DNA from 2 places in the Streptomyces sp. NPDC001868 genome. Region 2 is predicted to be linked to the other one. Evidence: riboswitches for the same ligand, from Rfam matches in the RefSeq annotation. Region 2 holds a riboswitch; the other holds the start of a gene.
The links. A riboswitch is a leader RNA that binds a small molecule or an ion and turns the genes downstream of it on or off. The one in region 2 is predicted to bind glycine.
Positions count from the first base shown of each region.

Region 1: linked by a shared signal. The riboswitch ahead of gcvP (aminomethyl-transferring glycine dehydrogenase) and the one ahead of gcvT (glycine cleavage system aminomethyltransferase GcvT) in region 2 are both predicted to bind glycine.

Region 1 is NZ_JBEOYO010000006.1:296,558-312,119, reverse strand. It holds gene clsA (cardiolipin synthase ClsA) at 1-497, shown strand, start outside; gene ABT147_RS10560 (sugar phosphate nucleotidyltransferase) at 612-3,107, shown strand; gene ABT147_RS10555 (DUF881 domain-containing protein) at 3,206-4,111, shown strand; gene ABT147_RS10550 (small basic family protein) at 4,108-4,440, shown strand; gene ABT147_RS10545 (DUF881 domain-containing protein) at 4,446-5,321, shown strand; gene ABT147_RS10540 (zinc-ribbon and FHA domain-containing protein) at 5,383-6,354, shown strand; gene ftsR (transcriptional regulator FtsR) at 6,398-7,153, shown strand; gene ABT147_RS10530 (bifunctional nuclease family protein) at 7,238-7,711, shown strand; gene ABT147_RS10525 (MerR family transcriptional regulator) at 8,180-8,863, shown strand; gene ABT147_RS10520 (DNA polymerase IV) at 8,922-10,262, shown strand; gene ABT147_RS10515 (PRC-barrel domain-containing protein) at 10,489-10,857, opposite strand; glycine riboswitch at 10,982-11,078, shown strand; gene gcvP (aminomethyl-transferring glycine dehydrogenase) at 11,252-14,137, shown strand; gene ABT147_RS10505 (DUF5999 family protein) at 14,256-14,456, opposite strand; gene ABT147_RS10500 (hypothetical protein) at 14,855-15,445, opposite strand.
Region 2 is NZ_JBEOYO010000052.1:43,462-59,023, forward strand. It holds gene ABT147_RS37930 (ABC transporter ATP-binding protein) at 1-675, opposite strand, end outside; gene ABT147_RS37935 (ABC transporter permease) at 672-1,679, opposite strand; gene ABT147_RS37940 (ABC transporter substrate-binding protein) at 1,748-3,505, opposite strand; gene ABT147_RS37945 (ABC transporter permease) at 3,580-4,578, opposite strand; gene ABT147_RS37950 (enhanced serine sensitivity protein SseB C-terminal domain-containing protein) at 4,896-5,684, opposite strand; gene ABT147_RS37955 (enhanced serine sensitivity protein SseB) at 5,864-6,640, opposite strand; gene ABT147_RS37960 (AAA family ATPase) at 6,735-7,403, opposite strand; glycine riboswitch at 7,622-7,720, shown strand; glycine riboswitch at 7,721-7,845, shown strand; gene gcvT (glycine cleavage system aminomethyltransferase GcvT) at 7,881-9,023, shown strand; gene gcvH (glycine cleavage system protein GcvH) at 9,158-9,535, shown strand; gene glyA (serine hydroxymethyltransferase) at 9,554-10,819, shown strand; gene ABT147_RS37980 (L-serine ammonia-lyase) at 10,930-12,297, shown strand; gene ABT147_RS37985 (hypothetical protein) at 12,307-12,963, opposite strand; gene ABT147_RS37990 (DoxX family protein) at 13,121-13,573, opposite strand; gene ABT147_RS37995 (helix-turn-helix transcriptional regulator) at 13,712-15,562, opposite strand, start outside.

The DNA.
Region 1 (15,562 bases), on a different contig from region 2:
CCGAGTTCGGCGGCCCCAAGGTCGACGGCTGGGCGTTCCTGGTGATCGCTCTCAGCGGCGTCAGTGACTATCTGGACGGCATGCTGGCGCGGCGCTGGAACCAGATCAGCAGCCTTGGCCGGCTCCTCGATCCCGCAGCGGACAGGCTGTACATCCTGTCCACCCTGGTAGGTCTCACCTGGCGCGAGATTCTGCCAATTTGGTTGACCGCTGCACTTCTCCTGCGAGAGCTGGTTCTGCTGGTGATGGTGGGCGTCCTCAGACGGCACGGCTATCCGCCGCCGCAGGTGAACTTCCTGGGGAAGGCGGCTACCTTCAACTTGATGTGTGCCTTCCCGTTGCTGCTGCTCAGTGACGGAAGTGGATGGATCTCGTCACTCGCTGCTATTTTCGGATGGGCGTTCGCCGGATGGGGTACAACGCTGTATTGGTGGGCAGGGATCCTCTACGTGGTTCAGGTCCGCAGACTAGTCAGTGCGGACACCATGGCCGATTGAGCCCGCCCCAGAGGTGGCCGTAGTGGCTCGATGGCCCGCGTCGGAAATGTGCGGGACAATCTGGACGGGTGAAGTCGGCTAGACCGTCGTCTCTTCAAGGAGGACGCTTCCGACATGAAGGCCGTCGTGATGGCCGGAGGTGAAGGCACACGCCTTCGCCCCATGACCTCAAGCATGCCCAAGCCGCTCCTGCCGGTGGTGAACCGCCCGATCATGGAGCACGTCCTGAGGCTGCTCAAAAGGCATGGGCTCAACGAGACCGTCGTCACCGTCCAGTTCCTGGCGTCACTCGTCAAGAACTATTTCGGTGACGGCGAGGAGCTCGGTATGGAGCTCACCTATGCCAACGAGGAGAAGCCACTCGGTACCGCCGGGAGCGTCAAGAACGCCGAGGAAGCGCTGAAGGACGACGCGTTCCTTGTCATCTCCGGCGATGCCCTCACGGACTTCGACCTCACCGAGCTCATCAGCTTCCACAAGGAAAAGGGTGCGCTGGTCACCGTCTGTCTGACACGGGTGCCGAATCCCCTGGAATTCGGCATCACCATCGTGGACGAGGAAGGCAAGGTCGAGCGCTTCCTGGAGAAGCCGACCTGGGGCCAGGTCTTCTCGGACACCGTGAACACGGGCATCTATGTGATGGAGCCCGAGGTCTTCGACTATGTCGAGGCCGACGTACCCGTCGACTGGTCCGGCGATGTCTTCCCGCAGCTGATGAAGGAGGGCAAGCCGGTCTACGGCTATGTCGCCGAGGGCTACTGGGAGGACGTCGGTACGCACGAAAGCTATGTGAAGGCACAGGCCGATGTGCTGGAGGGCAAGGTCGACGTCGAGATCGACGGATTCGAGCTCTCGCCCGGAGTATGGATCGCCGAAGGCGCCGAGGTGCACCCCGACGCCGTACTGCGCGGGCCGCTGTACATCGGGGACTACGCCAAGGTCGAGGCCGGCGTCGAGATTCGTGAGCACACCGTCGTGGGCTCGAACGTGGTCGTGAAGAGCGGCGCCTTTCTGCACAGGGCCGTTGTCCACGACAACGTCTACATCGGGCAGCACAGCAATCTGCGCGGATGCGTGGTCGGCAAGAACACCGACATCATGCGGGCCGCACGGATCGAGGACGGCGCGGTGATCGGCGACGAGTGCCTCGTCGGCGAAGAATCGATCATCCAGGGGAACGTACGGGTCTACCCCTTCAAGACGATCGAGGCCGGCGCCTTCGTCAACACCTCGGTGATCTGGGAGTCCAGGGGACAGGCACATCTCTTCGGCGCCCGTGGTGTGTCCGGCATCCTGAACGTGGAGATCACCCCCGAGCTGGCCGTGAGACTCGCGGGGGCGTACGCCACCACGCTCAAGAAGGGCTCCACGGTCACCACCGCCCGAGATCACTCCCGAGGCGCCCGTGCGCTGAAGCGGGCGGTCATCTCGGCGCTGCAGGCCAGCGCCATCGACGTACGGGACCTGGAGAACGTACCGCTGCCGGTGGCGCGGCAGCAGACCGCGCGGGGCAGTGCCGGCGGGATCATGATTCGGACGACACCGGGGGTCCCGGACTCGGTCGACATCATGTTCTTCGACGGACAGGGGGCCGATCTCTCGCAGGCCAGTCAACGGAAGCTGGACCGGGTGTTCGCGCGGCAGGAGTACCGGCGCGCGTTCCCGGGTGAGATCGGGGACCTGCATTTCCCGGCGAGTGTGTTCGACTCGTACACCGGGTCGTTGCTGCGGAACGTCGACACGACCGGGATCGCCGAGTCGGGGCTCAAGGTCGTCGTGGACGCGTCCAACGGCAGTGCCGGTCTCGTGCTGCCGAGTCTGCTCGGCAAGCTGGGTGTCGACTCGTTGACGATCAACCCCGGTCTCGACGAGTCGAGGCCGACGGAGACGGGCGACATGCGGCGGGCGGGGCTGGTGCGGCTGGGCGAGATCGTGGCGTCCTCGCGGGCCGCGTTCGGCGTGCGGTTCGACCCTGTCGGTGAACGGCTGTCGCTCGTCGACGAGAAGGGCCGGATCGTCGAGGACGACCGGGCCCTGCTGGTCATGCTCGACCTGGTGGCCGCGGAGCGGCGCAGCGGCCGGGTGGCGCTGCCGGTGACCACCACGAGGATCGGCGAGCAGGTCGCGGCGTACCACGGCACGCAGGTCGAGTGGACGACCACCTCGCCGGACGACCTCACCCGGGTCGGCGGGGACGAGACGACGATCTTCGGCGGGGACGGGCGCGGCGGGTTCATCGTGCCGGAGTTCAGCAGCGTCTTCGACGGGGCGGCGGCCTTCGTACGGCTCATCGGGCTGGTGGCGAGGACGCAGCTCACGCTCAGCCAGATCGACGCGCGGATTCCGCGGGCGCACGTCCTGAAGCGGGATCTCGCCACCCCGTGGGCGGTCAAGGGCCTCGTGATGCGGCGGGTCGTGGAGGCGGCCGGGGATCGCTTCGTCGACACCACCGACGGTGTGCGGGTCGTGGAGACGGACGGGCGGTGGGTGATGGTCCTGCCGGACCCGGCCGAGGCCGTCACTCATCTGTGGGCCGAGGGGCCCGACGACGCCTCCGCGCAGGCCCTGCTCGACGAGTGGGCGGCCGTGGTGGACAGCGCCGGCCGCTGAACCGTTTCGCACGCGCGCGTGCCGGACAAGCGCCCCCAACGGGGCCTGTCCGGCACGCCGGTGGGGCCATTCGGAGGTAGTGGTCGCGACGTGCGACGATGTGCGGCATGCCGCAGCAGCCCCCCGTTCGGAGCACACCCACGCGCCCGTCGCGTCCGGACGCCTCCATGTCGCTGCTCACCAACGTCATGGATCACAGCCTCGACGACGGATACGCCGAGGCCGCCGCCCGCAAGAAGGCCGCGGGCACCGAGGGCATGCCGAAGACGATGCGGGCCAAGCTGGGGCTCGCGGTCGGGCTGGTGCTCGCCGCCCTGGTGGTGACGGTGGGTGCGGCGCAGGCGCGGATAAGCGCCCCCGTGGTCGCCAAGGAGCGCGAGGAACTGATCGACCGCATCCAGGAGGAGACCTCGGCCGCGGACAAGCTGGAGGACTCCGTGGACGGGCTCCGTGACGACGTGAGCGCACGGCAGCGTGAGGCACTCAAGGACGACGGCGGCAGCGACGCGAACGATCTGACGGGCATCCTGTCGGGCGCCGTCGAGGTGCACGGCCCCGGGGTGCGGCTCGTCGTCAACGACTCCAAGGGCGCCGGCCAGAGCGGGGACGGCGATCCGCGCGAGACGTCCGGTTTCTCGGACACCGGCCGGGTGCGCGACCGGGACATGCAGCGGGTCGTCAACGGACTGTGGGCGTCGGGCGCCGAGGCCATCTCGATCAACGGGCAGCGGCTCACCGCCCTCTCGGCGATCAGGGCCGCGGGCGACGCGATACTGGTCGACAACAAGCCGCTGGCACCGCCCTACACGGTCCTCGCGGTGGGGGACGGGCAGCGGCTGAGCACCAGGTTCCAGAACAGCCCCGACGGGCTGTACCTGCACGCCCTCCAGGAGAACTTCGGTATCCGGACGAGCATCTCCGTCGAGGACGACCTCAAGGTGCCGGCCGCGCCGAGCGTGATCGTACGAACAGCAGAACCCAGCACAGAGAAGGGCACATCGTGATCGCCGTACTGGGCCTCGTCCTCGGAGTCGTGGCCGGACTCTTGGTCCGGCCCGAGGTACCGGCGGTGGTCGAGCCGTACCTCCCCATCGCCGTGGTCGCGGCGCTCGACGCCGTCTTCGGTGGGCTGCGCGCGATGCTGGACGGCATCTTCGACGACAAGGTCTTCGTGGTGTCGTTCTTGTCGAACGTGGTCGTGGCCGCCCTGATCGTCTTCCTCGGCGACAAGTTGGGCGTCGGCGCCCAGCTGTCCACGGGCGTCGTCGTCGTCCTCGGTATCCGTATCTTCTCCAACGCCGCGGCGATCCGCCGGCACGTCTTCCGGGCGTGAGGCCGATGAACGAGCGGGACGAGACGCCGAGGCCGAAGCCGACCCAGGGCGGGGGAGAGGAGGACTCTCCGACGACCCGGCTGCGCCGGGAACTCCCCCAGGAGGTGCCCTCCACGGCCGCCGAGGAGCCCGGTGAGGCTCCTCAGGAGGAGACGAACAAGCTGACCGGGCGGCAGCGGCTGGGTCAGGGGCTGTGGCCGCCGCGCTTCACCCGGGCCCAACTCATCGTGGCGCTCCTGCTGTTCGGCCTCGGCTTCGGACTGGCCATCCAGGTGGCCTCCACCAACGACGACAGCGCGCTGCGCGGAGCACGTCAGGAAGACCTCGTACGCATCCTCGATGAACTGGATGACCGTACTCAGCGTCTGGAGGAGGAGAAGCAGGGTCTCGAGGATCAGCGCACCGAGTTGGAGAACAGCTCGGACCAGGCCGAGGAGGCACGCAAGCAGACGGTCGAGAAGGAACGGCAACTCGGCATTCTGGCGGGCACGGTGGCCGCGCAGGGACCCGGCATCACACTGACGATCGACGACACGAAGGGAACGGTCGAGGCGGACATGTTGCTCGACGCGATCCAGGAGCTGCGCGCGGCCGGCGCTGAGGCGATCCAGGTGAACGGTGTGCGGGTCGTGGCCAGCACCTATCTGACCGATTCCGGTGAGGGAATCAGTGTGGATGGGAACAAGATCACCCAGCCCTTTCGTTTCAAGGTCATCGGCAACCCGCAGGACCTCGAACCCGCACTGAACATCCCCGGAGGCGTGGTGCAGACACTGGAGAAGGAGCAGGCCACCGTGACCGTGCAGCGGGCGGAGAAGATCGTCGTGGACGCCTTGCGAGCGGCGAAGCGGCCTGACTACGCTCGGTCGTCCTCCCAGTGAACCGCAGGTGCATGGGGCCCGTCCGTCGAGGGCATGAGGTTGCGGGGGGTCGGCGCACCGAATGGGTGGTGCGTGGTGGAAACTGTCTGGTGGATACGGACGTTGTGAGGTTGTCCGGGTCGGCCGGTGTGTTCAGTCAGGGTTCGTCCTGCCCCACGGGCGGGTCTGTTTCGGTCAAGGGGAATCGCCCGTGAAGTTGTTTGCGAAGTTGTTCGGCAAGAGCGCGCGAGAGGGCAGCGACAACGCGACCTCCCGTCATCGCGCGCAGCCTTCGGAAGCGGAGGAGCAGGGCGGTGATCGCCCGCTGTTCCGGGACCAGGTCGGTGGTCCGGGAGGTGACATTTCCGGAGGTCAGGGCGCGCCGTCTGTTGACCCTGCCCAGTCGGGCCGCATAGGTTTCGGGGAACCGTCAACCTCAGGTACGGGTGGAGGGTTTAGTTCAGACCCGTATGCGTCCAATGCCCCGGCGGGGCAGCCGCGGCAGGAGGATCCGTCGATGTCGGCCCTGGTGTGTACGAGGTGCGGTAACCGCAACGCGGAGAACAGCCGCTTCTGCTCGAACTGCGGTGCTCCGCTGCGGGCCGGCGCGACCGCCGAGCGTCCGTCCGAGACGACCTCCACGATCTCCATCTCCGGCCTTGAGGCCTACGACTCCGAGGTCACCGGCCAGACCCAGCTGCCGGCGCTCTCCCCCGAGGCGCAGGCCGCCGTCGACGCGCTGCCGCTCGGCTCGGCGCTCCTGGTCGTGCGCCGCGGCCCGAACGCGGGCAGCCGCTTCCTGCTGGACGGCGATCTGACCACGGCGGGCCGTCACCCGCAGAGCGACATCTTCCTGGACGACGTGACCGTGTCGCGCCGCCATGTGGAGTTCCGCCGGGGTCAGGACGGCTCGTTCACGGTCGCCGACGTCGGCAGCCTGAACGGCACCTACGTCAACCGTGAGCGGATCGACCAGGTCGCCCTGCACAACGGCGACGAGGTGCAGATCGGCAAGTACCGGCTGGTCTTCTACGCGAGCCAGCGGGGCTACTGACCCTCCCCCGGACGGTGTCCGGGGGGACCCCCAGGGAAGGTCCATGCTTCGAACAACGAGCGGTGGTGCCGACCACGGCACCGCCGCCGCGGACAGTGGCCTGATGAGCATCGGTACGGTGCTGACCGCTTTGCGCGAGGAGTTTCCCGAGGTAACCATCTCCAAGATCCGTTTCCTGGAGTCGGAGGGGCTCATCGAGCCGCAGCGGACCCCCTCGGGGTATCGCAAGTTCAGCGCCGAGGACGTGGAGCGCCTCGGACACGTCCTCAGGATGCAGCGGGACCACTATCTGCCGCTCAAGGTGATCCGCGAGTATCTGGAGGCCCTGGAGCGCGGCGAGGACGTACGGCTGCCGTCCGTGGGGCGCCAGCGTGACATCGGTGACGGAGAGCGCCTGAGTGAGCTCTTCGGGGAGCCCGAGGAGCCGGCGGCCGCCCGGATCGGGCGTGGCGAGCTGGTCGCCGGCGCCGGGATCGACGAGGAGCAGCTGGCCGAGTGGGAGTCGTACGGGCTGGTGGCCCCGCTGCCGGACGGGTCGTACGACGCCGAGGTGCTCACGGTCGCCACGCTTGTGGTGGAACTGGGGCGGTTCGGTATCGAGCCCCGGCATCTGCGGGTGATGCGGGCCGCCGCGGACCGTGAGGCGGGGCTCGTCGACCAGGTCGTGGCGCCCCTGCGCCTGCACCGCAATCCGCAGACCAGGGCGCATGCGGAGGACCGTACGCGCGAGCTGGCGGGGCTCACGGTCAAGCTGCACGCCGCGCTCGTGCGGAGCGCGCTGGGTGTACGGCTCCGCTGAGAGGCGGTGTTCGCCCGTGGCGGATCGGTGGGCCGATCCGAGCCCGACTACCCAAACATCCCGAGCACGGCCTAGGGTTGCTGTGTGAACGAGCTCGATGTCGTAGGTGTCCGGGTGGAAATGCCCTCCAACCAACCGATCGTGCTCCTGCGCGAAGTGGGAGGCGACCGTTACCTCCCCATCTGGATCGGGCCGGGGGAGGCGACGGCGATCGCTTTCGCCCAGCAGGGCATGGCCCCCGCGCGACCGCTGACCCACGACCTGTTCAAGGACGTGCTGGAGGCCGTCGGCCAGGAGCTCACGGAAGTGCGCATCACCGACCTGCGTGAGGGCGTCTTCTACGCGGAGCTGGTGTTCGCCAGTGGGGTCGAGGTGAGTGCGAGGCCTTCGGACGCCATAGCGCTGGCGCTGCGTACCGGTACGCCGATCTTCGGCAGTGACGGGGTGCTCGACGACGCGGGCATCGCGATCCCGGACGAGCAGGAGGACGAGGTGGAGAAGTTCCGCGAGTTCCTCGACCAGATCTCGCCCGAGGACTTCGGAACGAACAGTCAGTGAGACCGGGCGGGCGGTCGTCCGGGGCTGTGAGGCCTTGACGCCGCCGGTCGTCATCGGTGGCGGGTGCCCGGGTTCGGGGCTCGGGGCGTCATGGACCGCCGGATGCACGTCGTGGCGGCCGAGAGACGTCGTGGCGGACGGGACGGATCGCGCGTGCTGCCAGTGGGAGACGGTCGCCAAGGGCGGGCTGGGACACGGTCGGCGTAGCTGGTCCGAGACTCCGGGGCGAAGGTGCCACGGGCGCCGGTCCGGGCGGTGGGAGACGTCGTCCGGGGCTCGGCACATGCCATCAGCCCATGCACGGTCGGTCGGCTCCGCCGGAGCGCATTCGGCTAGCCTTTCCCCGCGGGAGGGCACGGGAAACCACTCTCAGGGTGATTATCACTCGGCGTGGCGAGTGCGGTGGTCGTTGACGCGCCCCAGGTGGCTGCCTACCGTCGATGAGGCAGGTCAAGGACGGAGGTCGGCGTGAGAAGCAGCGGCGACGGTACGGCTGGGGGTGCCCCCGGACGCAGGCTGGGGGACGGCGGCCCGTACCCTCCCCCAGGCTCTCGGCTAGGCTCGAGCTGGGGGGACCCCCATCACAGCAGCGCGGCCGGTCACGTCCCGCAGCGGCCCACGGCTGTGCAGGACAGCGCGGAGGCGGCCCCCGAGCCGCACGAGAGCGTCGGCTACCGCGGCCCCACCGCGTGCGCGGCCGCCGGCATCACCTATCGGCAGCTCGACTACTGGGCCCGTACCGGTCTCGTGGAGCCGAGTGTGCGGTCCGCCCAGGGCTCGGGGACACAGCGGCTCTACAGCTTCCGGGACGTCGTCGTCCTGAAGATCGTGAAACGGTTCCTCGACACGGGGGTGTCGCTCCAGAACATCCGCACCGCCGTCCAGCACCTGCGGGAGCGGGGCTTCAGCGATCTGGAGCGGATGACGCTGATGAGCGACGGCGCGACGGTCTACGAGTGCACCTCGCCCGACGAGGTCCACGCCCTGCTCCAGGGCGGCCAGGGGGTCTTCGGGATCGCCGTGGGGGTGGTCTGGCGTGATGTGGAAAGCGCTCTCTCGCAGTTGCACGGCGAGCGGGTCGACACGGGGGAGACGCTCATGGGCCACAACCCGTCGGACGAACTGGCGCGACGGCGGAACCGGGCGGTCTGAGCAACTCCGCCGCCGCCGCTTCGGGGCGTTGTCAGTGGCGTAGGGCAGCATCGGAGAGGTGAGAACCGCGCCGACGATCCTGCATCTCGACATGGACGCCTTCTACGCCTCGGCGGAGCAGGCGTCCAAGCCGAGTCTGCGGGGGAAAGCCGTTGTCGTGGGCGGGCTCGGGCCGCGTGGGGTGGTCGCGACCGCCTCGTACGAGGCGCGGGTCTTCGGGGTGCACTCGGCGATGCCGATGGGGCAGGCGCGCCGGCTCGCGCCGAACGCCGCGTATCTCACGCCGCGCTTCACGTTCTACCGGGCGATCAGCGATCAGGTCATGGGGCTGTTGCGTGATCTGTCGCCGCTGGTGGAGCCGCTGAGTCTGGACGAGGCGTTCGTGGACCTGGAGGCCGGGGGCACGGCCTGGGACGAGGAATCGGCGCGGCTGGCGGGCGCGCGGTTGCGCGCGGACATCCGGGCGGTGACCGCGCTGACCGGATCCGTGGGGCTCGCGGCCTCCAAGATGCTCGCGAAGATCGCCTCCGAGCAGGCCAAGCCGGACGGGCTGGTGCTGATCGAGCCAGGGACCGAGCGGGAGCTGCTGGGCCCGATGTCCGTGCGGATCCTGCCGGGGGTGGGCCCTGCGACAGGCGACCATCTGCGGCGGGCCGGGATCACCACGGTCGAGGAGATCGTGGAGGCGGGGGAGGACGAGGTCGTACGGCTGCTGGGGAAGGCGCACGGGCACGGGCTGTACGCGATGGCGCTGGCGCGGGACGACCGGGCGGTGGTGGCCGAGCGGGACACCAAGTCGGTGTCGGTGGAGGACACGTACGACGTGGACATCCATGACCGGGTGCGGGTCCGGATGGAGGTGCAACGGCTCGCGGACCGGTGTGTGCGCAGGCTGCGGGGCGCCGGGCTGTCGGGGCGGACGATCGTGTTGAAGGTACGGCGGTACGACTTCTCGACGCTGACCCGGTCCGAGACCCTGCGGGGGCCCACGGACGACCCCGCGGTGGTGCGGGAGGCCGCGGGGCGGTTGCTGGAGTCCGTGGACACGACCGGTGGGGTGCGGTTGCTGGGGGTGGGGGTGAGCGGGCTCGCCGACTACACGCAGGAGGACCTGTTCGCACAGGCTGCGGGGGAGCCGGAGCCTGTGGAGGAGGAGGCCGGCTCCGACGTGGAGGTGCCTGTGGCGGAGGAGGGTGCGGGTGCCGAGCGGCAGTGGAGGGCCGGTCATGATGTGCGGCATGCCGAGTACGGGCACGGGTGGGTGCAGGGGAGCGGGCTGGGGCGGGTGACCGTGCGGTTCGAGACGCCGCACGATGTGGAGCCGGGGCGGGTGCGGACGTTCAGGACCGATGATCCGGGGCTGGAGCCGGCGGAGCCGTTGCCGTTGGTGCGGGGTTGAGACTGGGCAGCGCCGGTCCGCGCCGCTGTGGCTGCGCGCCGTTGCGGCGGGATCGAGAGACCGGGATCAGGAGGGCGCCTGAGGGGTGGGTCGATGACGGCGATCGGGCGGCTGCGGGTGTGTGGGGGCTGGTCGCGCCCACGCGGCGGAGCCGCGAATCGGAACAGCCCCGCGCCCCTGAAAGCGACGGCCCTGCGGGCCGAAAGAGCAGGGGCGTCGCCCCGGATCAGGTGTTGTTCTTGCCTGTCGTGTTGCCGAAGTCGTGGTCCGGAGGCGGGGGTGGGGCTATGTCGAGGCCGTAGTGGTGGTAGAGCTGGAGTTCCTGTTCGGGGGAGAGATGGCGGCCTACGCCGAAGTCGGGGGCGTCCTTGATGAGGGCGCGGTCGAAGGGGACGCGGAGGGTGCCTTCGACGAGTTCGCTGGGTTCCAGGGGGACGAAGCAGTCGCGGCCGAAGAGGCCCATGCGTATCGCGGCCCACTCGGGGATGCCGGTGGCGTCGTCGAGATAGACCTCGTCCACGGTGCCGATCTTGCTGCCCTTGCGGTCGAACGCCTTGCGGCCGATCAGGTTGCGCGGATCCATATCGGTCTGCACGGGCCCTCCAAGTGGTCGCAGAGGGGTCGCGAATCATCCCTCACCACTACGAAAAGGCACATCGGGGAAGGCGGCCACTCGAAGACCCGTGCGGTGCCCGCGCTGATACGCTGGCAGCGGCTGCTGACCCCGTGCGGGAGAGTCCTCCGGACACCATCCGGAGGCGCCGAAGGAGCAAATCCTCCCCGGAATCTCTCAGGCCCACGTACCGCACGGACGAGGTCACTCTGGAAAGCAGGGCGGGTGTCACGGCTTCCGCTCTCACCGACGGTGAAAGCCGGTTCGTACCCTGGACCGGTGAAGCTCTCAGGTTGAGATGACAGAGGGGGAGGCCCTCGGGGCACCCGTGCCGTGGTGCCCCTCGACGGTCGTGTCAGACCAGGAGGCCTCCGTAATGACCGCCCATCGCATTCCGCTCTCGGAGCTCGAACAGGGAATCCCCTTCGAGCGGCGCCACATCGGACCGGACGTCGAGGCCCGGGCCAAGATGCTCGCGCACGTCGGGTACGGCTCGCTCGACGAGCTGACGGCCGCCGCGGTCCCGGACGTGATCAAGAACGCCGAGGCGCTGGACCTTCCCGGTGCGCGTACCGAGGCGGAGGTGCTCGCCGAGCTGCGTTCGCTCGCGGACCGCAATCAGGTGCTCGGCTCGATGATCGGGCTCGGGTACTACGGGACCTTCACCCCGCCGGTCATCCTCCGGAACGTCATGGAGAACCCGGCCTGGTACACCGCCTATACGCCGTACCAGCCCGAGATCTCCCAGGGGCGGCTCGAAGCGCTGCTCAATTTCCAGACCATGGTGGCCGAGCTGACCGGTCTGCCCACCTCCGGCGCCTCCCTGCTCGACGAGGGCACCGCCGCCGCCGAGGCCATGGCGTTGTGCCGGCGCATGGGGAAGAACAAGAAGGGCCTCTTCCTCGTCGACGCGGACACGCTGCCGCAGACGATCGCCGTGATCGAGACCCGGGCCGAACCGACCGGCGTCGAGGTCGTCGTCGCGGACCTGAGCGCCGGGATTCCGGCCGAGCTCGCCGAGCGGGAGATCAACGGGGTGCTGCTCCAGTACCCGGGCGCCTCCGGTGCCGTACGGGATCTGAAGCCGGTCGTCGAGCAGGCGCACACGCTCGGCGCGCTCGTCACCGTCGCCGCCGACCTGCTCGCCCTCACCCTTTTGGCCTCACCCGGTGAGCTGGGCGCCGACATCGCGGTGGGGACGACCCAGCGGTTCGGTGTGCCCATGGGCTTCGGCGGGCCGCACGCGGGCTACATGGCCGTACGGGAGAAGTTCGCGCGCAGTCTGCCCGGGCGGCTCGTCGGGGTCTCCGTGGACGCGGACGGACACAAGGCGTACCGGCTCGCCCTGCAGACGCGGGAGCAGCACATCCGCCGGGAGAAGGCGACCAGCAACATCTGTACGGCACAGGTGCTGCTCGCCGTGATGGCGGGTATGTACGCCGTCTACCACGGGCCCGAGGGGCTTCGGACCATCGCCCGGCGTACGCACCGGTACGCCACCGTGCTCGCCGCGGGGCTCGCGGCCGGTGGGATCGAGGTCGTGCACGGGGCGTACTTCGACACGCTCACCGTGCGGGTGCCGGGGCGGGCCGGTGAGGTCGTGGCCGCCGCTCGGGAACATGGCGTGAACCTGCACCTCGTGGACGCCGACCTGGTGTCCATCTCCTGCGACGAGACCACGACGCGGGCACAGCTCGGCGCCGTGTGGACCGCGTTCGGGGTGGAGGGGGACGTCGAGGCCCTCGACGCCACCGCTGCGGACACGCTGCCCGGGGCGCTGCTGCGGTCGGACGACTACCTCACGCACCCGGTGTTCCACGACCACCGCTCCGAGACCGCGATGCTGCGCTACCTGCGCCGGCTCGCGGACCGGGACTACGCGCTGGACCGGGGCATGATCCCGCTGGGCTCCTGCACGATGAAGCTCAACGCGACCACCGAGATGGAGCCGGTGACCTGGCCGGAGTTCGGGCAGCTGCACCCGTTCGCGCCCGCCGGACAGGCGCAGGGGTATCTCACGCTCATCCGTGAGCTGGAGGAGCGGCTGGCGGAGGCCACCGGGTACGACAAGGTGTCGCTGCAGCCGAACGCGGGCTCCCAGGGCGAGCTGGCCGGGCTGCTGGCCGTACGCGGCTACCACCGGGGCAACGGCGACGAGCAGCGGACGGTGTGTCTCATCCCGTCCTCCGCGCACGGCACCAACGCGGCGAGCGCCGTCATGGCGGGCATGAAGGTCGTCGTCGTGAAGACCGCCGGGGACGGCGAGATCGACGTCGAGGACCTGCGGGCGAAGATCGAGCAGTACCGCGACGAGCTGTCCGTGCTGATGATCACGTATCCGTCGACGCACGGGGTGTTCGAGGAGCACGTCGCCGACATCTGCGCGCAGGTGCACGACGCGGGCGGCCAGGTGTACGTCGACGGCGCCAACCTCAACGCCTTGGTGGGTCTCGCCAAGCCCGGGCACTTCGGTGGCGACGTCTCGCACCTGAACCTGCACAAGACGTTCTGCATCCCGCACGGCGGCGGCGGTCCTGGCGTGGGCCCGGTGGCGGTGCGCGAGCACCTGGCGCCGTATCTGCCGAACCACCCGCTGCAGCCGGCGGCCGGCCCGGAGACGGGCGTGGGGCCGATCTCGGCGGCCCCGTGGGGTTCGGCGGGCATTCTGCCGATCTCGTGGGCGTACGTCCGGCTCATGGGCGGTGAGGGGCTCAAGCGGGCCACGCAGGTGGCGGTGCTCAGCGCCAACTACATCGCGAAGCGGCTGGAGCCCCACTACCCGGTGCTGTACACCGGTCCGGGCGGGCTCGTGGCGCACGAGTGCATCATCGACCTGCGGCCGCTGGCCAAGTCGACCGGGGTGAGCGTCGACGACATCGCCAAGCGGCTGATCGACTACGGCTTCCACGCGCCGACGATGTCGTTCCCGGTGGCCGGGACGCTGATGATCGAGCCGACCGAGTCGGAGGACCTCGGTGAGCTGGACCGGTTCTGTGAGGCGATGATCGCGATCCGCGCGGAGATCGAGAAGGTCGGCTCGGGCGAGTGGCCGGCGGACGACAACCCGCTGCGCAACGCTCCGCACACCGCGGCCGCGCTCGGCGGGGAGTGGAAGCACGCCTACACGCGCGAGGAGGCGGTCTTCCCGGCCGGGGTGTCGCCCACCGACAAGTACTGGCCGCCGGTGCGCCGGATCGACCAGGCCTTCGGCGACCGGAACCTGGTCTGTTCCTGCCCGCCGCTGGACGCCTACGAAGAGTAGTCGGACGCGGACACGCGTCGGGGCCGGTTCGGAGAGTGCTTCTCCGGCCGGCCCCTTCTTCTGTCCGGGCGGACGTCCTGTGCGGGGACGCTCGCCCTGCCGCGCACGTGAGTGCGGCTCAGGCGGCTGTCATCACCGTGCCCATCGGGCGGTGCGGCGCGATGATCTGGCCGTCCGGCAGGAGCTCACCGGTGTCCTCGAAGAGCAGAACGCCGTTGCAGAGCAGGCTCCATCCCTGCTCCGGGTGGTGCGCCACGAGTCGGGCGCCTTCCCGGTCGGCGGATTCGGCGGTCGGGCACAGTGGCTGGTGCTGGCACATGGTTGTTGGGATCTTTCGGTTTGTCGTGTGGTCTGAGATGGCTGGTTCGTCTGTCCCGCGGCTTGAAGCCCCGTTCATGGCCGCCCCCCGTTGTGATAAATCGGTCCGGTCCCAGTGTTGCCCCACGGGCGTCAATCCGCAGGCATTTCGCAGCACGGCTTCTTCACAGGTTGATGACGCATCCGCCGCGCGGACGGTTCATCCCCACCACACTGTCCCTTCGGGTGGTTCGCAGTGGTCGGATGGGGCTAGTCCGGTGGGGGAAGAGTGCGTGAATGGCTCGTACGAGCGTATTGGCGCCCGAAAGAGCGGGAATTCCGGCAGTGGGAAACAAGCGCCCCGCCACCGGGATTTCGGTGGCGGGGCGCGAGCGGTCGAATGCGGGGGCGGCCGGGCTTTCAGGCGGGTGATCCCAGAAGTGGCACGGGTGCGGGTGTCAGCCGGGTGGTCAGTACCGGGAGGAGATCGGCGACCCGGTGCGGGCGGTGGGCCGCGATGCCGGGCGGTGCGGGCGCCAGCGGGACCAGCAGGTCGGTCGGTGCCGGATGGCCGGTGGCGCCGTCGGCGGTGGGGTCGGCGTGCAGCCAGAGCGTGAGCATGTACAGCTCGGGCACCGACAGCAGGCGTGGCTGGTAGGGCTGCTGCATGACCTCGGCCTGGCGCAGGGCGCGCTCGGTGGAGGTGATGTACGGGCCCTCGAAGAAGTGCGAGAACGCCCAGCCGTCCGGGGTGAGCCGGGTCTCGGCGGCGGCCACGGCACGGTCGCCGCAGCGGATCAGGAACCGCCATCCGGTGAGCCGGGTGGTGCCCGTGCCCTCGGGGGTGATCCGGTCGAGTACGTGGACGGGCAGGGGGAGTTCGGGGGTGGCGGGGCCTTGGGCGTTCTTCAGGGAGGGGGTTCGCGCCTCGTGGACGGCGGTGGGGGAACCGAGTGCCGTGAGGACGGTGCGCAGGGCGGGCGCGGGAGCCGGGGGGACATGCAGCGGCATGGTGGGTCGCCTCTCAATTCGACAGGCACGGTGGCGCGAGGGCGGGGGCGGACGGCGCTGTCAGCTCTCGGGGATCGGAGAGACGGGTGCCCGGGGTCCGGTGCGTGGGTTGGGTCC
Region 2 (15,562 bases):
CTGCAGATCCCGGATGAGGTCCAGGATCTGCGCCTGGACGGTGACGTCCAGGGCGGTCGTGGGCTCGTCGGCGATGAGCAGTTCGGGGTTGTTGACCAGGGCCATCGCGATCATGGCGCGCTGGCGCATACCACCGGAGAACTCGTGCGGGTAGCCGTCGACGCGCTTGTGGGGCTCGGGGATGCCGACGCGGTCGAGGAGTTCGATGGCGCGCTTGCGCGCGACCTTCTTGCTGACGTCGTGATGGACGCGGTACGCCTCGACGATCTGGCTGCCGACCTTGTAATACGGGTGCATCGCGGACAGCGGGTCCTGGAAGATCATCGCCATGTCGCGGCCGCGCAGCCGGCGCACCTCGTCGGGGCTCGCCCCGACGAGTTCCTTGCCGTCCAGCCAGATCTCGCCGGACATCCGCACGTTCTTGCCGCGCGCCCCGAGCCGGTGCAGGCCCATGATCGCCAGCGAGGTCACCGACTTGCCGGAGCCGGACTCGCCCACGATGCCGAGGGTCTTGCCCTTCTCCAGCTGGAAGGAGAGACCGTCGACGGACTTGACCACGCCGTCGTCGGTCGGGAAGTGCACCTTGAGGTCACGCACTTCGAGGAACGCCTCGGGGGCGTCCCCGGCGCGTGTGGGCTCGCCGACGGCGGCCCCGGTCTTGGTCAGTTCGGTCACGAGAGCCTCACCCGCGGGTCGATCGTGGCGTACAGCAGGTCCACCACAAGGTTCATGAAGACGACGAAGAACGCCGCGAGCAGGGTCACCCCGAGGATCGGGGGCAGGTCGTTGGCGCTGATCGACTGGACCGCGTACTCACCGATGCCGTGCAGGGAGAACACGGTCTCGGTGATGAGGGCACCGCCGAGGAGCAGTCCGACGTCCATGCCGAAGACCGTCACCAGCGGGGTCAGCGCGGCCCGCAGACCGTGCTTGACGACCACGTTGCGCTCGCGCAGGCCCTTGGCCCGTGCGGTGCGGATGTAGTCCTCGTTCATCGTCTCCAGCATGCCCGAGCGGGTGAGCCGGGCGTAGATGGCGGAGTAGAGGAGCGCCAGCGAGCACCAGGGCAGGAAGAGGGTGTTGGCCCACTGCGAGGGGTTCTCGGTGAAGGGGACGTAAACCCTGCCGAAGATCTCCAGCTTGTAGCTGAACAGCAGCAGGGCCAGCTGACCGGTGAAGAACATGGGCAGGGAGACGCCCGCGAGCGCCACACCCATCGCGGACCGGTCGAAGAACGACCCGGGCTTCAGGGCCGAGATGACACCGGCCGTGATACCGCCCAGCAGCCACAGCACGGCGGCGCCGGAGGCGAGCGAGATGGTCACCGGCAGCCGACTGGTGAGCTGCGGCCAGACCTCCAGGTGGTCCTTGAAGGAGTAGCCGAAGCAGGGGGCGTCACAGCGGACCGTGCTGGGCCCCAGGTCGTACGTGGCACCGGAGACAATGCCCTTGATGAAGTTCCAGTACTGCTCGTAGACCGGCTGGTCCAGGCCGAGGTTCCGCTTGACCGCCGCGATGTCCGCGGGCGAGGGGTTCTTGCCGATGTACTGCTGTGCCAGCTGGTCGGCGGTCTGTCCGGCGAGCTTCGGCAGGATGAAGAAGATGCCGAAGGTGACCGCGGTGACGACGAGCAGCAGGATCACCGCCGCGATCGTCCGGCGGATGATGTACGAGATCACGAGGACCGGCGCCGGCGCCCGCAGGGTGTTCTCCCGCGGGCGCCAATGCCTTCACCTGCCTTCCGGGGCTACTTCTTTTCCGTGGTACCGATGTTGAGGTAGTCGTACTGACCGCTGAAGGCCGAGGACGACACCAGGTTGGTGGCGTACGGCGAGCGGTACAGCAGGACCTTGAAGTAGGTCAGCGGCACGATGGCGGCCTGCTCCATGACCAACTTGTCGACCTCGGTGTACGCGGCGGTACGGGCGGCCTCGTCGGTGTTGCCGATCGCGTCGTCCAGCAGCTTGTTGACCTTGGGGTCGTCCAGCTCGGACAGGTTGGTGTTACCGGACTGGCCGATGGCCTTGCCGTGCACGATCTGCTGCAGGAAGCCGTAGCCGGTCGGCCAGTCGGAACCCCACTGCATCATGATCAGGCCGATGTTGTTCTTCTTGTTGAAGGACGGCACACCCGCGTAGTCGGAGAAGTACTTGCCCGACGGGTACTGCTTGATGTCGGCCTCGATGCCGACCTTCTTCAGCGCCTCGACGACCGCGGTGGCCGCGTCGACCTCGCCCTGACGGTCGGTGCGGGCGGAGATGGAGGTCTTGAAGCCGCCCTCCTTGCCGCAGGCCTTCAGGCTCTCCTTGGCCTTGGTGACGTCACCCTTGCTGTCCGGGGTGGCGTACAGGTCGGCCTTCTCGTAGCCCGTGACGTCGGGGGGCAGCACCGTGGAGGCGATGTCACCGCGGATCGGGCCGCCCATGGCGGTCTGCACGGCGACCTTGTCGATCGCGTACTCGACGGCCTTGCGGCAGTCGACGTTGTCGAACGGCGCGACCTTGGTGTTGATCGCCGTGTAGACGAGACGGCCGCCGGACGCGTTGTCCGTGTTGGCCAGCATCTCCTTGTCCTTGAGGACCTGAGCCTGGGTCTGGGCGTCGACACCGGTGCCCTGGATGTCGATCATGGTGTCGCCGGCCAGGATGTCCTTGTCGATGGTGGCCTTGTTGACCTTCAGGTTCACCACGATCTTTTCCGGGTACTGCTTGCGCAGCGGGTCCGTCTTGGCGTCCCACTCCGTGTTGCGGACGAGGACGATCTGCTTGCCCTCCTCGTACTTCTGGAACTTGTACGAGCCGGTGGAGACGACCTTCTTGGTGTAGTCGACGCCGGTGTCCTTGGCCCTCGGCACCGGAGCCGTCTGCGGCATGCTCGCCAGGTAGTCGAAGTCGGCGAAGGGCTTGTTGAGCTTGAAGACGATGGTGTTGTCGTCCGGCGTCTCGAGGGACGAGATGCCCGCCTCGTTCTTGTCCTTGTACGGGCCCTTGTACTTGTCCCCGCCGTCCAGCAGCTGCTGGAAGTAGTTGGGGCCCGAGGAGAGCACGTCACGCGCGAAGTTCGAGCGCTCGACCGCGTACTTGACGTCCTTCGAGGTGACGACGGTGCCGTCCTCGAACTTGACGCCCTGGCGGATCTTGTACGTCCAGGTCTTGCCGCCGTCGCTGGGGGTGCCCGCGCTCTCGGCCAGGTCCGGGACGAGCTCGTTGCCCGCCTCGCCCGCGCCGGGCTTGAACGTCATCAGCGGACGCGCGTAGAGGCGGCTGAAGTTGAAGCCGTACGCGTAGTACATGTTGCCCGGGTCGAGGGACTCGGGGGTGTCCGTACTGGCGTAGGTGACCGTGCCGCCCTTCGCCGTGGACTCGTTCACGACACCCTTGGTCGCGGCGTTCGCGCCGGCGCCCTTGGGGGTGTCCTCCGTGCCGTCTTCCGCCTTGCTGCACGCGGACAGAAGCAGGCCGGCGCTGCTCACAACCGCGACAGCGGCCATTGCTGACCTTCGCATGATGGTCGGTTTCCCCTTCGTAGTTGGACAGTTGAGTGGGACTTCGGGCCACAACCGGGCCGCGGTCGCAGACGTCAGCGGCTGCGGGGGTCGAGGGCGTCCCGGAGGCCGTCACCGAGGAGGTTGAAGGCCAGCACCGTGATGAAGATCGCGAGGCCGGGAACGATCATGTATTGCGGGTCGACCTGGAAGAAGTCGACCGCGTCGTTGAGCATTCCGCCCCAGGAGGCCTGCGGCGGCTGGATTCCGACGCCGAGGAAGCTGAGCGACGCCTCGAAGATGATGTTGGTCGGGATGAGCAGCGTCGAGTAGACGATGATCGGCGCGACGAGGTTGGGCAGCAGCTCCTTGAACAGGACGTACGGGCCGCCGGCCCCCATCCCCCGCGAGGCGTCGATGAACTCCCGCTCGCGCAGCGCCAGGGTCTGACCGCGCACGATGCGGCCCATGTACGGCCAGTTGAAGAAGCCGATGACGAAGATCAGCACCGAGATGTGCAGCGGTAGGCCTTTGAGGCCGAAGGCGCCGCCCTGGAGCGTCGCGGAGATGGCGATGGCGAAGAGCAACAGCGGGAACGCCAGGAAGGTGTCCATCAGCCGGCTCACGATGGTGTCGACCCGGCCGCCGTAGTAGCCGGCGACCAGGCCGAGCACCACTCCGATGGCGTTGGACAGGATCGTCGCGCCGAAGGCGACGACCAGGGAGACCCAGGAGCCCTCGAGAATGCGGGCGAGGATGTCACGGCCGAACTTGGGGTCGACCCCGAGTGGGTGGTCCCAGCTCATCCCACCGAAGTCGCCCTTGGGCAGGGAGGTGTTGGCGTCGATCAGATCCTGGTTGAAGGTGTTGGGGTCGAGCCCCAGCATCGACTGCAGCGGCCGGGAGAGGGCCGCGATCAGGATCAGCAGGACGACGACGACACCGCCCGCGACCGCCACCTTGTCGCGCTTGAAGCGGGTCCAGGCGATCTGGCCGAGTGAACGGCCCTCGATCTTCTTGGCCTCGACACCTGCCAGCACGGCCTCGGGCTGCGCCTCGGCCTGCGATCCGGTCGTCTCAATGGGTGCGGTCATCGTCCCTCGTGCTTGCCCGTGCCGGTGGTTGCCGACTGTGCCTGACGGCCGCCCGGGTCTGCGGTGCGGTCCGTCACCACTGCTGCTCTCTTGCTCTGTGACTACTGATGGGTACGAGGGGGAGGTACGGCATCGAACTTCACCGTATGAACAGCGTGTTCGCCCGATCCCCCCATCGCTCTGGGGGAGTCTTCAACGGTCGCGCGATCAGGCACCAGACCCGGCGGCGAATGTATGCGCAACCGTGATGTGGCCAGCGGCGTTCCGCTATCCGGACGTGACGCTCTGTTGAGCGGTGGGAACCGCCCCGGTGCGGCTCAGTAGCCGCCGGGGTAGCCGTATCCGCCCGCCGCCGGGGCCTGTGCCGGGGCGGCGTGGGCCTCGCGGTCGTAGAAGGGGCGGGCGCCGGCCCGCAGCCACATGGCGACCGGGTCGTACTCGTCGGACATGGCGACGGTGGAGACGGGCAGACCGTCCGGGACCGCGCCGATGGACTGCTGCATCATCGCCCGCACCGAGTCCACGGCGGGCGGCGAGGTGTCGTAGACGTCGAGGCCGATGGCCAGATACGGCGCGCCGAGCGCGGGCTGCACCCAGGCGCGGCGCAGCGAGCGCACGGCGGGGGTGCGGTGGGCGTTCTGGGTCAGCAGGGCGTAGAACTGCGGGATCTCGATGGCCGGCTCGGACAGCCGCAGCGGGCCGGCGGGCTGCCGCTCCAGGCCCGTGGCGATCCGGCGCAGATCGAGCCAGGGGATGCCGAGGCCGCCGCCCGGCGCGTGCGGGTTCAGCCACAGGCCGTAGTGGTCGGGGTAGAGGGTGCGGGCCACGTCGAGGCCGTCGACGACCTCGTAGCTGCGGTTCCAGCCACTGGCGGAGAGTTCCTGGGCGGAGGTGACGCACGGGGCGTAGTTGAAGCCGTCGACCTCCATGTTCCCGTACTGCGCGTCCGGGGAGCCGGCCTGGCCGTGCCAGAGCAGCATCCAGATCTGGCCGGAGGGCGGGGAGGCGAGGGCACGCAGCAGCGCCTCGTAGGCGTCGTAACGCCCGGGCGTCACCTGGCGCAGCATGTGCTCGACCTGCCCGGTGGCGATGCCGCTCGCGCTCACGTTGGCCGCCCTTCCCTGTTGGACCTTGGTTATAGGAACCAGCTTAGGTGGTGTGCGGGTTGAGCCGGTCAGGGCTCGGGGGTTGTTGTGCGTTGCGGACCGCGGGTGCGTTGTGGCTGGTCGCGCCCGCGCGGCGGAGCCGCATATCGATACAGCCCCGCGCCCCTTTGGGGGCGCTGTCAGTACCCCTGTTGATAGAAGGGACGGACCCTTTCCCTCAGCCAGTCGCCCACCGGGTCCTGGGCGACGTCCAGGAAGACCATGTTGACCGGCCAGGGGACGGGGGCCTTGGCGAGGGCTCGGCCGAGGGCGGCCAGGGGGTGGGTGCGGTCCGCCTCCCAGGAACCCAGTTCGACGCCGATGAAGAGCACGGGGTCGGCAGTCTCGATGGCGGCGAGGCAGCGGCGGGCGGAGAGGACCACTCCGGTTCCGGCGAACTCGGTGGAGGCCGCGGCGAGGAAGTCCACGGGGTCGTCCTGCCAGTCCGGCTCGAACAGCCGGACGCGGGCGCCGTTCGCCGAGCCGTCCAGCGGGGTCCGCCCGGCCCGGCACAGCTCGGCCACGGCCGGCGGCGGCAGCGGGATGCCCACGACACCGTCCGGGTTCAGGGCGAGGCCGATCTGCGGGGGCAGACCGCGCGCGAACTCGACGGCCGGGGCGATCGTGTACGACATGTGGTTGCCGACGACCTGCCGGAACTGCTCCTCGGAGCTGAAGACCGGCACATACGCCTGGCCGCCGACCTCCATCGTGGGCAGATCCAGCTGGCCGCTCTGCGGACCGCCGCCCTCGGGCAGCGGCACCCAGACGAAGCTGCGGGCCAGCACCTCCACGATCCGGGCCCCGGCCTGGGGCACCCCGAGCGAGGCGGACAGCACCTCCTCCAGCTCATTGCCGGGCCAGCCTCCGTGCCCATGGGGATGCGCCTGTGCCGGGAAGTCCGCCGGGAAGTCCATCTGCTGCCTACCGCTTTGCTCCGTGATGCTGTTGTAGCTGCACCTTAATTGCTTCGGAAGGACTCGGGGGCCGCCGCGGAGCCTTCCCGTCGTCTCACCCCACGAAGTCGATCCGCTTCAGGACGTCCGCCGCGGCCCGGTCGATGATCACCGCCGCCCCGCATCCCTTCGGCAGCCGCCCCTTCTCCACCGCCCGCAGCAGCCGGGTCATGGCGCCCCGGTGCCGGGCGAAGGCGTACCGCGAGACCCCCCGTCCGCGCTCCCGCTGTCCGTCCCGGGCCTCACCGGGAGTGACGTCGAGCAGCAGCAGATGCAGGGTGCCGCCCCGCCTGCGGGCCTCGCGCGCGAGCCAGCTCCGCACCCACGCCTGTGTCCCGCAGTCGTGCACGACGATGCCCTCCCCCGAGCGGAGGGCGCGCCGCAGCCCCGCGTAGTGGGCGAGACGGACGAAGGGCCGGTAGGCCGCGTACGGCAGCCGGTGGCCGAAGCGGGCGTCGAAGCGGTCGCGGGTGTCCTGGGAGTCGATGCGGACGCCGGGCACCGCCCGCCGCATCAGCGTCGACTTGCCGCTGCCGGGGAGCCCGGTGACCACCACCAGGTCGTCCGGCTCGAAGGACAGCCCGTGAGGGCTGCGCCCGGCACGCTCCCTGAGATCGCGGACGACCGCCCTCGGGAACGGGCCGCACGCCTCGCCGGCCGGTGCGACGGGCTGCTTGGGCATGGCGATGCCCGAGGTCGTCGCATACGCCGTGGTCCTGTTCACCGTGATCGTCCTCCCCAGGGGTATGGGAGACCCATCCCCACAGACTGTAAAGAGAAGGTAATGCCCGATCCCTCCTGATTCAGTCCTCGTATTGCCACAAGAGTGCTACGGACCGCTGTGTCTGCTTGTTCTCGTCGTTCCCCCACCTGTGAAAGGTCCCCCTGCCGCACCGCGTCGATGCGTGCAATGATGTGCGCGCCAACTGCATACCGGCCGCTTGAATCCGCGCGGGAGAGCTCCCAGCAGCAGTGCGCTGGGGCGCCGAAGGAGCAAGTCCCTCCCTTGAATCTCTCAGGCCCAGATACCGCGCGGGCGAGGCACATCTGAAAAGCGGGCCGCACCTCTCTTCCGCAGGGGACGGCCCCACCCAAGGTGCAAACCACGACCACCAGTACGTACGGTCGTGGTGAACCTCTCAGGTTCCGATGACAGATGGGGAGGAACGCCCTCGCCTGTCATGCCCTGGGAGCAGAACCGATGAGCAACAGCCCCACCGCCGGACCGCGCCATACGGCGCTCGATGCCCTGCATCGTTCGCTCGGCGCGACGATGACCGACTTCGCGGGCTGGGACATGCCCCTGCGCTACGGCTCCGAGCGCGACGAGCACCTCGCCGTCCGTACGAAGGCCGGTCTCTTCGACCTCTCCCACATGGGCGAGATCACCGTCACCGGCCCGGGGGCCGCCGCGCTGCTGGACCACGCGCTGGTCGGCAACATCGGCGCGGTGAAGCCCGGCCGCGCCCGCTACACCATGATCTGCCGCGAGGACGGCGGCATCCTCGACGACCTGATCGTCTACCGGCTCGCCGACACGGAGGCCGGTTCCTCGACGTACATGGTCGTCGCGAACGCCTCCAACGCCCAGGTGGTGCTGGACGCGCTCGTCGAGCGTTCCGCCGGGTTCGACGCCGAGGTGCGCGACGACCGGGACGCGTACGCGCTGATCGCCGTCCAGGGCCCCGAGTCGCCCGGCATCCTGGCCGCCCTCACCGACGCCGACCTCGACGGCCTGAAGTACTACGCGGGCCTGCCCGGCACGGTCGCCGGGGTCCCCGCGCTGATCGCGCGCACCGGGTACACCGGCGAGGACGGCTTCGAGCTGTTCGTGAAGCCGGAGCACGCCGTCGAGCTGTGGCAGGCGCTGACCAAGGCGGGCGAGGGCGCCGGCCTGGTGCCCTGCGGGCTGTCCTGCCGGGACACGCTGCGCCTGGAGGCGGGGATGCCGCTGTACGGGCACGAGCTGTCCACCGCGCTGACGCCCTTCGACGCCGGGCTCGGGCGGGTCGTGAAGTTCGAGAAGGAGGGCGACTTCGTCGGGCGTGCGGCGCTCGCCGAGGCCGCCGAGCGCGCCGCCTCCGCCCCGCCGCGGGTCCTGGTCGGGCTGGTCGCCGAGGGCCGCCGGGTGCCGCGCGCCGGATACCCGGTCGTCGCCGACGGCCAGGTGATCGGCGAGGTCACCTCCGGCGCCCCCTCCCCCACCCTGGGCAGGCCGATCGCCATGGCGTACGTCGACGCCACGCACTCCGCGCCGGGCACCACCGGTGTGGGCGTGGACATCCGGGGCAGTCACGAGCCGTACGAGGTCGTGGCGCTGCCGTTCTACCAGCGGCGGAAGTGACACCTTCGTAGTCGTCCGGAAGCGGCGTCCGTACGGACCCCGAGCGTGACGCCGGGCACATTCACGCTGCTCACCAGCGGTTTCAGCAGTCCCCCCTTCATCATCACTCCCCCGCGTACAGGAGAATTCAGGCCATGAGCAACCCCCAGCAGCTGCGCTACAGCAAGGAGCACGAGTGGCTGTCGGGCGCCGAGGACGGCGTCTCGACGGTCGGCATCACGGAGTTCGCGGCGAACGCGCTCGGCGATGTCGTCTACGCCCAGCTCCCCGAGGTGGGCTCCACGGTGACCGCGGGCGAGACCTGTGGCGAACTGGAGTCCACGAAGTCGGTCAGCGACCTGTACTCGCCGGTCTCCGGTGAGATCACCGAGATCAACGAGGACGTCGTCAACGACCCGTCGCTGGTGAACACCGCCCCCTTCGAGGGCGGCTGGCTGTTCAAGGTACGCGTCGCGGAGGAGCCGGACGATCTGCTCTCCGCCGACGAGTACGTCGCCCACACCGCCGGCTGAGAAGACGAGGTCGTACGCATGTCGCTTCTGAACACGCCCCTGCACGAGCTGGACCCGGAGGTCGCCGCCGCCGTCGACGCCGAGCTGCACCGTCAGCAGTCAACCCTGGAGATGATCGCCTCGGAGAACTTCGCTCCGGTCGCGGTCATGGAGGCCCAGGGCACGGTGCTGACCAACAAGTACGCCGAGGGCTACCCCGGCCGCCGCTACTACGGCGGCTGTGAGCACGTCGACGTCACCGAGCAGATCGCCATCGACCGGATCAAGGAGCTGTTCGGCGCCGAGTACGCCAACGTCCAGCCCCACTCCGGCGCCTCGGCCAACCAGGCCGCGCTCTTCGCGCTGGCCCAGCCCGGCGACACCATCCTCGGGCTGGACCTGGCCCACGGCGGCCACCTCACCCACGGCATGCGCCTGAACTTCTCCGGCAAGCAGTTCGACGTGGTCGCCTACCACGTCGACACCGCCACCGGACTGGTCGACATGGCCGAGCTGGAGAAGCTCGCCAAGGAGCACCGCCCGAAGGTGATCATCGCGGGGTGGTCGGCGTACCCGCGTCAGCTGGACTTCGCCGAGTTCCGGCGGATCGCCGACGAGGTCGGGGCCTACCTGTGGGTCGACATGGCGCACTTCGCCGGTCTGGTCGCGGCCGGGCTGCACCCCAACCCCGTCGCGTACGCGGACGTGGTCACCTCCACCACGCACAAGACCCTCGGCGGTCCGCGCGGCGGGATCATCCTGGCGAAGAAGGAGTTCGCGAAGAAGCTCAACTCGTCGGTGTTCCCCGGCTTCCAGGGCGGTCCGCTGGAGCATGTGATCGCGGCGAAGGCGGTGTCCTTCAAGGTCGCGGCCTCCGAGGAGTTCAAGGAGCGCCAGCTCCGTACGGTCGAGGGCGCCCGCATCCTCGCCGAGCGGCTGACCGCCCCGGACGCCCGGGAGGCCGGTGTCGACGTCCTGTCCGGCGGCACCGACGTGCATCTGATCCTGGTCGACCTGCGCGCCTCCGAGCTGGACGGGCAGCAGGCCGAGGACCGGCTCCACGAGGTCGGCATCACCGTCAACCGCAACGCCGTCCCCGACGACCCGCGTCCGCCGATGGTGACCTCCGGGCTGCGTATCGGCACCCCGGCCCTGGCCACCCGCGGCTTCACCGCCGAGGACTTCACCGAGGTCGCGGACGTCATCGCCGAGGCGCTGAAGCCGTCGTACGACGCGGAGGCGCTGAAGGCCCGGGTCAAGGCCCTCGCCGACAAGCACCCGCTGTACCCGGGGCTGGGGAAGTAACCCCGACTTCATCGGTACGTAGTCCCGCTTTTCCGGGGCACCGCGCACACTGGGGAACGAGCGCGGTGCCCCACCCCCTGCACAACCCTCCCCCGTTCTGAGGAGTCACCGTGGCCATCTCCGTCTTCGACCTGTTCTCGGTCGGCATCGGCCCGTCCAGCTCCCACACGGTCGGCCCGATGCGGGCCGCCCGGATGTTCGCCCGCCGGCTGCGCAACGAGGAACTGCTCGCGGGCGTCGCCGCCGTACGCGTGGAGCTGTACGGCTCACTCGGCGCGACCGGTCACGGCCACGGCACCCCGAAGGCCGTCCTCCTGGGCCTGGAAGGCGCCTCGCCGCGCACGGTGGACGTCGAGTCGGCCGAGGACCGGGTGGAGGCGATCAGGGGCTCGGGCCGGATCCGGCTGCTCGACGAGCACGAGATCCCCTTCGACTTCGACCGGGACCTGGTCCTGCACCGCCGCAAGACGCTGCCCTACCACGCCAACGGCATGACGATCTGGGCGTACGACACCGGTGGCGCCGAACTTCTGTCGAAGACGTACTACTCCGTCGGCGGCGGATTCGTCGTCGACGAGGACGCGGTCGGCGCGGACCGCATCAAGCTCGACGACACGCCCCTCAAGTACCCCTTCCGCACGGGCGACGAGCTGCTCCGGGTGGCCAAGGAGACGGGTCTGTCGATCTCCGCGCTGATGCTGGAGAACGAGCGGGCCTGGCGCACCGAGGACGAGATCCGCTCCGGGCTCCTCGACATCTGGCGGGTGATGCAGGCCTGCGTCTCGCGCGGCATGTCCCGCGAGGGCATCCTGCCGGGCGGTCTGCGCGTACGCCGCCGCGCCTCCATGTCGGCCCGTCAGCTCCGGGCGGAGGGCGACCCGCTGGCCCGCTCCATGGAGTGGATCACGCTCTACGCGATGGCCGTGAACGAGGAGAACGCGGCCGGTGGCCGGGTCGTCACCGCCCCGACGAACGGCGCGGCCGGCATCATCCCGGCCGTCCTGCACTACTACATCAACTTCGTGCCGGGCGCCGACGAGGAGGGAGTCGTCCGCTTCCTGCTCGCCGCCGGTGCCATCGGCATGCTCTTCAAGGAGAACGCCTCCATCTCCGGCGCCGAGGTCGGCTGCCAGGGCGAGGTCGGCTCCGCCTGCTCCATGGCGGCGGGCGCGCTGGCGGAGGTGCTGGGCGGCAGCCCCGAACAGGTCGAGAACGCCGCCGAGATCGGCATGGAACACAACCTCGGCCTCACCTGCGACCCCGTCGGCGGCCTCGTCCAGATCCCCTGCATCGAACGCAACGGCATGGCCGCGGTGAAGGCCGTCACGGCGGCCAGGATGGCGATGCGCGGCGACGGCACCCACAAGGTGTCCCTGGACAAGGTCATCAAGACGATGAAGGACACGGGCGCCGACATGAGCGTCAAGTACAAGGAGACCGCGCGGGGCGGGCTCGCGGTGAACATCATCGAGTGCTGAGCGGGACGTTCAGGGGGTCGGCGCGCGTAGGGCCGGGTCGAGCAGGTCGGGGGTGTTCGGGGCGGGGTTCTCGTCGGTCCCGGCCCCGTCCCCGTAGGCGGTCGCGGTGAGGAAGTCGGTCTCGACCGGCGTCAGGTGCGCGAGCAGGGTGTCGAGCGGGTAGGTGTCGACGAATCGGGAACGGGCGCCCGTGACGAGCAGGACCGCGAGGGGGCGGTCGCCGTTCATGGGCAGGCCTGGGTGGACGTCGCCGCCCCAGTACATGACCGGGGTCCCGGTGCCGGGGTGGGCGAAGCGGCCCGCGCCCGCCAGCATCAGCAGGGCGGTCTGGGTACCGGTCTCGTCGCCGTGGTAGTCGTACAGATAGGCCTCCAGCGCCTCGCCCCGGTGGCGGAGCAGGGTGAAGCCCTGGGCGGCGCGTGGGGCGAGCAGGTCCCGGGGGGTCCTGGTCCGGTCGGCGCGGACGGCGGCCGCCGCCGCGGGGTAATGGGCGGCTAGTCCGGTCAGGGCCCAGTCCGGGTCGGCGCCGTCGACGGCCCATCCCGTGTACATCGCCGACGGGTTCTCGATGATGCCGAGGCCGGGCAGGGGTGTGCGCAGCCACTCGTCGAAGCCTTCGCGCGACATCGGTATCCGGGTCGCGAGCATGAACGAACGAGCGCCCATCGGGTGCCTCCTCGGGGCGACGGCAGCGGGCCTCGCACGATATCCCCGCCCGTCGGCTCCGGTTCGGGCCCGCGCGCCCCGGCGGCGAAGCTGCGTGTCCGGTTACGTGGTTCCACGTAGGGACGAGGTCACCGGGGGCCGGTTCACCGGGACGAGGTCAGCGGGACGGCCCGGTGACGCGGTGGGAGCCGGGGCTGGTGGCGGTCTCGCGGCCGGTCAGGCCCGCCAGGGACAGGGCGCCCGGGCCGGCGAAGACCAGGAGGAGGAAGCCCCAGCAGAAGAGGACGGGGGCGAGGCCGCCGTTCTGGAGGGGGAAGAGGCCGTCCTTCTGGTGTTCCGTGAAGTAGGCGAAGGCCATGATCCCCGAGCTGAGGAAGGCGGCGGGCCGGGTCGCGACGCCGAGGAGGATGAGGACGCCGCAGACCAGCTCGATGACCCCGGCATACCAGAAGGGCCAGTCGCCGACCGGGCTCGCCTTGCGGTCCAGGATCCCGAAGACCGTGGCGGCGCCCTCGCTGGCGAACAGCAGGCCCAGCACGATGCGGAACAGGCCGAGGACGAGGGGTTGGCGTGTCGTGAGCCAGTCGTCCAGGCTCGGGGTTCTGCTCATGGGTACTCCTCGGAGGTGTCGGCTACGCGTGGGTGCTCCCGGTTCCTCCTACGCATACGCCCCGCCTCCGGTTCAAGGATTGCGTCGGCAAGTTCGTCGCGGTGCGGGTGTACGGCCGTGACGCCCCTGGCGGATCGGTCAGGGGCGCTCCCCGGTGTTCGCGAGGGCCGCGCCGAGTTCCGCCCTGCGGCGGATGCCCAACTTGCGGTAGGTGCTGGTCAGATGGGTTTCGACGGTGCGGCGGGCGAGGTGGAGGAGTTCGGCTATCTCGGTGTTCGTACGGCTCTGCGCGGCGAGTTCGGCGATGCGGCGCTCGCCCGCGGTGAGCGCGGACGGGCCGGTCAGGGCGGCCGTGGTGCGGCGGGCGCCGCCCTCGCGCAGGGCCGCCTCCGCGACCGCGCGGAGGCGGAGCGCGCCCAGGCGTTCGGCGCGTTCGGCCGCCTCCCGGAAGGCGTCTCGGGCCCGCGCCCGCTCCCCGGACGCGGCGAGCCCCCGCCCCTGTGCCAGGAGCGCCGGTATCAACTCCGGTATCGCCTGTGGCGTCCACTGTGGTGCCGGCTGCGGTGTCCACTGCCGTATCGACTGCGGTATCGACTCCGTCTCCACCGCCGTTCGGTCCGGCGCCACGGCCCATTCGCCGTCCGGTGCCTCGGCCGCGTGGCCATCCATGTCCGGTGCCTCGGCCGCGCCGCCGAGCGAGCCCGTGCGGGACGTGAAGGCTCCGCCCACCGGCCGTGCGGGGTCCGTGCCCAGCGTCCAGCCGTGCACGGCCGTCGCCGTCGCGCGTGATCCGCCGTGCTGCCGGCCGACCTGGGCCGACACCCGGCCGCCGGCGCCCGCGACGGCGCTCCTCAGTGCCACGACCGAGGCCCCGGCCGCCGCGGCGGCCTCCTCGGGCACGCCGTCGGCTTCCTGCCGCAGCACCCGTACCGCCCGGTCCCCCAGCTCCAGGCCCCGGCGTCCGCCGGTCGCCGTGCCGAGGGCGGAGAGGGCGCGGCCGAGGACGCGGGGGGTGTTCCAGACGGTGGCGAGGCGGAGTTCCTCCTCGGCGAGGGAGAGGGCCTCGTGGGGGCGGCCGAGGGCGAGATGGCAGTCGGCGGCGGCGGTGCGCCAGGGGGTGACGACGGGGCTGGTGACGTCCCGGGCGGACTGGCGGCGGCCGCACTCCAGGAAGTCGTCGAGGGCGGCGGCGGGGTCGCCGGTGGCAGCGCGCAGGAAGCCCCGGGCGTAGAGGAAGCGGTTCAACTCCCAGGAGTCGTGGGCATGTTGGGTCGCGAAGCCGTCGGCGAGGCGGGCGGCCTCGTCCGTGCGGCCGGTCTCCACGAGGGCGATGACCCCGTGGGCGAGCGCGTTGGCGGACTCGGGGCGGCCGGCGACCGCGCGCGCGACCTCGGGGTCGGCGAGGACCTCCTCGTGGGCGCCCCGGGCGGCGGCGATGTCGATACGGACGTTGAGGAGGGCCAGGTGCATGGGGTGGAGGAGGGAGGCGCGCTGGCCGCCGAGCCCTCGGTGGACGAGGCGTTCGGCCTCGCCGAGCTGGTCGGCCCACTGGGCGACGGCGGCGGCGGTGCCCAGCAGGAAGGCCTCGGACGGCGGGTCGGCGGGCCGGGCGAGGAGGGCCCGGACGCGGTGCATCGCCGAGGCCGCCGAGATCAGGCCCGCCGTGGCCTCGTAGCGGACGAGGAGGGCCTGTCCGGCGGTGCCGACCAGCTGGGGCGTGCGTTCGGCGGTCTCGCGCAGCCAGCGGTAGACCTCCTGCCGTACGCCCTGGTCGTGGTCGGAGAGCAGGGCGGAGGCGGTCTGGACGGTGCGGATCAGGTCCGGGTGGCCCGTCAGATGTTCGTCGCGCAGACCGCGCAGTACGTCGACGGCGGCGCGGGCCTCGCCGCGCCGGGCCAGGGCGGTGCCCAGGGCGACGGCCGCGTGGACGCGTTCCCGGGGCGGGCCGGGCAGCCGCATCGCCTCGGCGAGCCGGGGGATGCCGGCGGT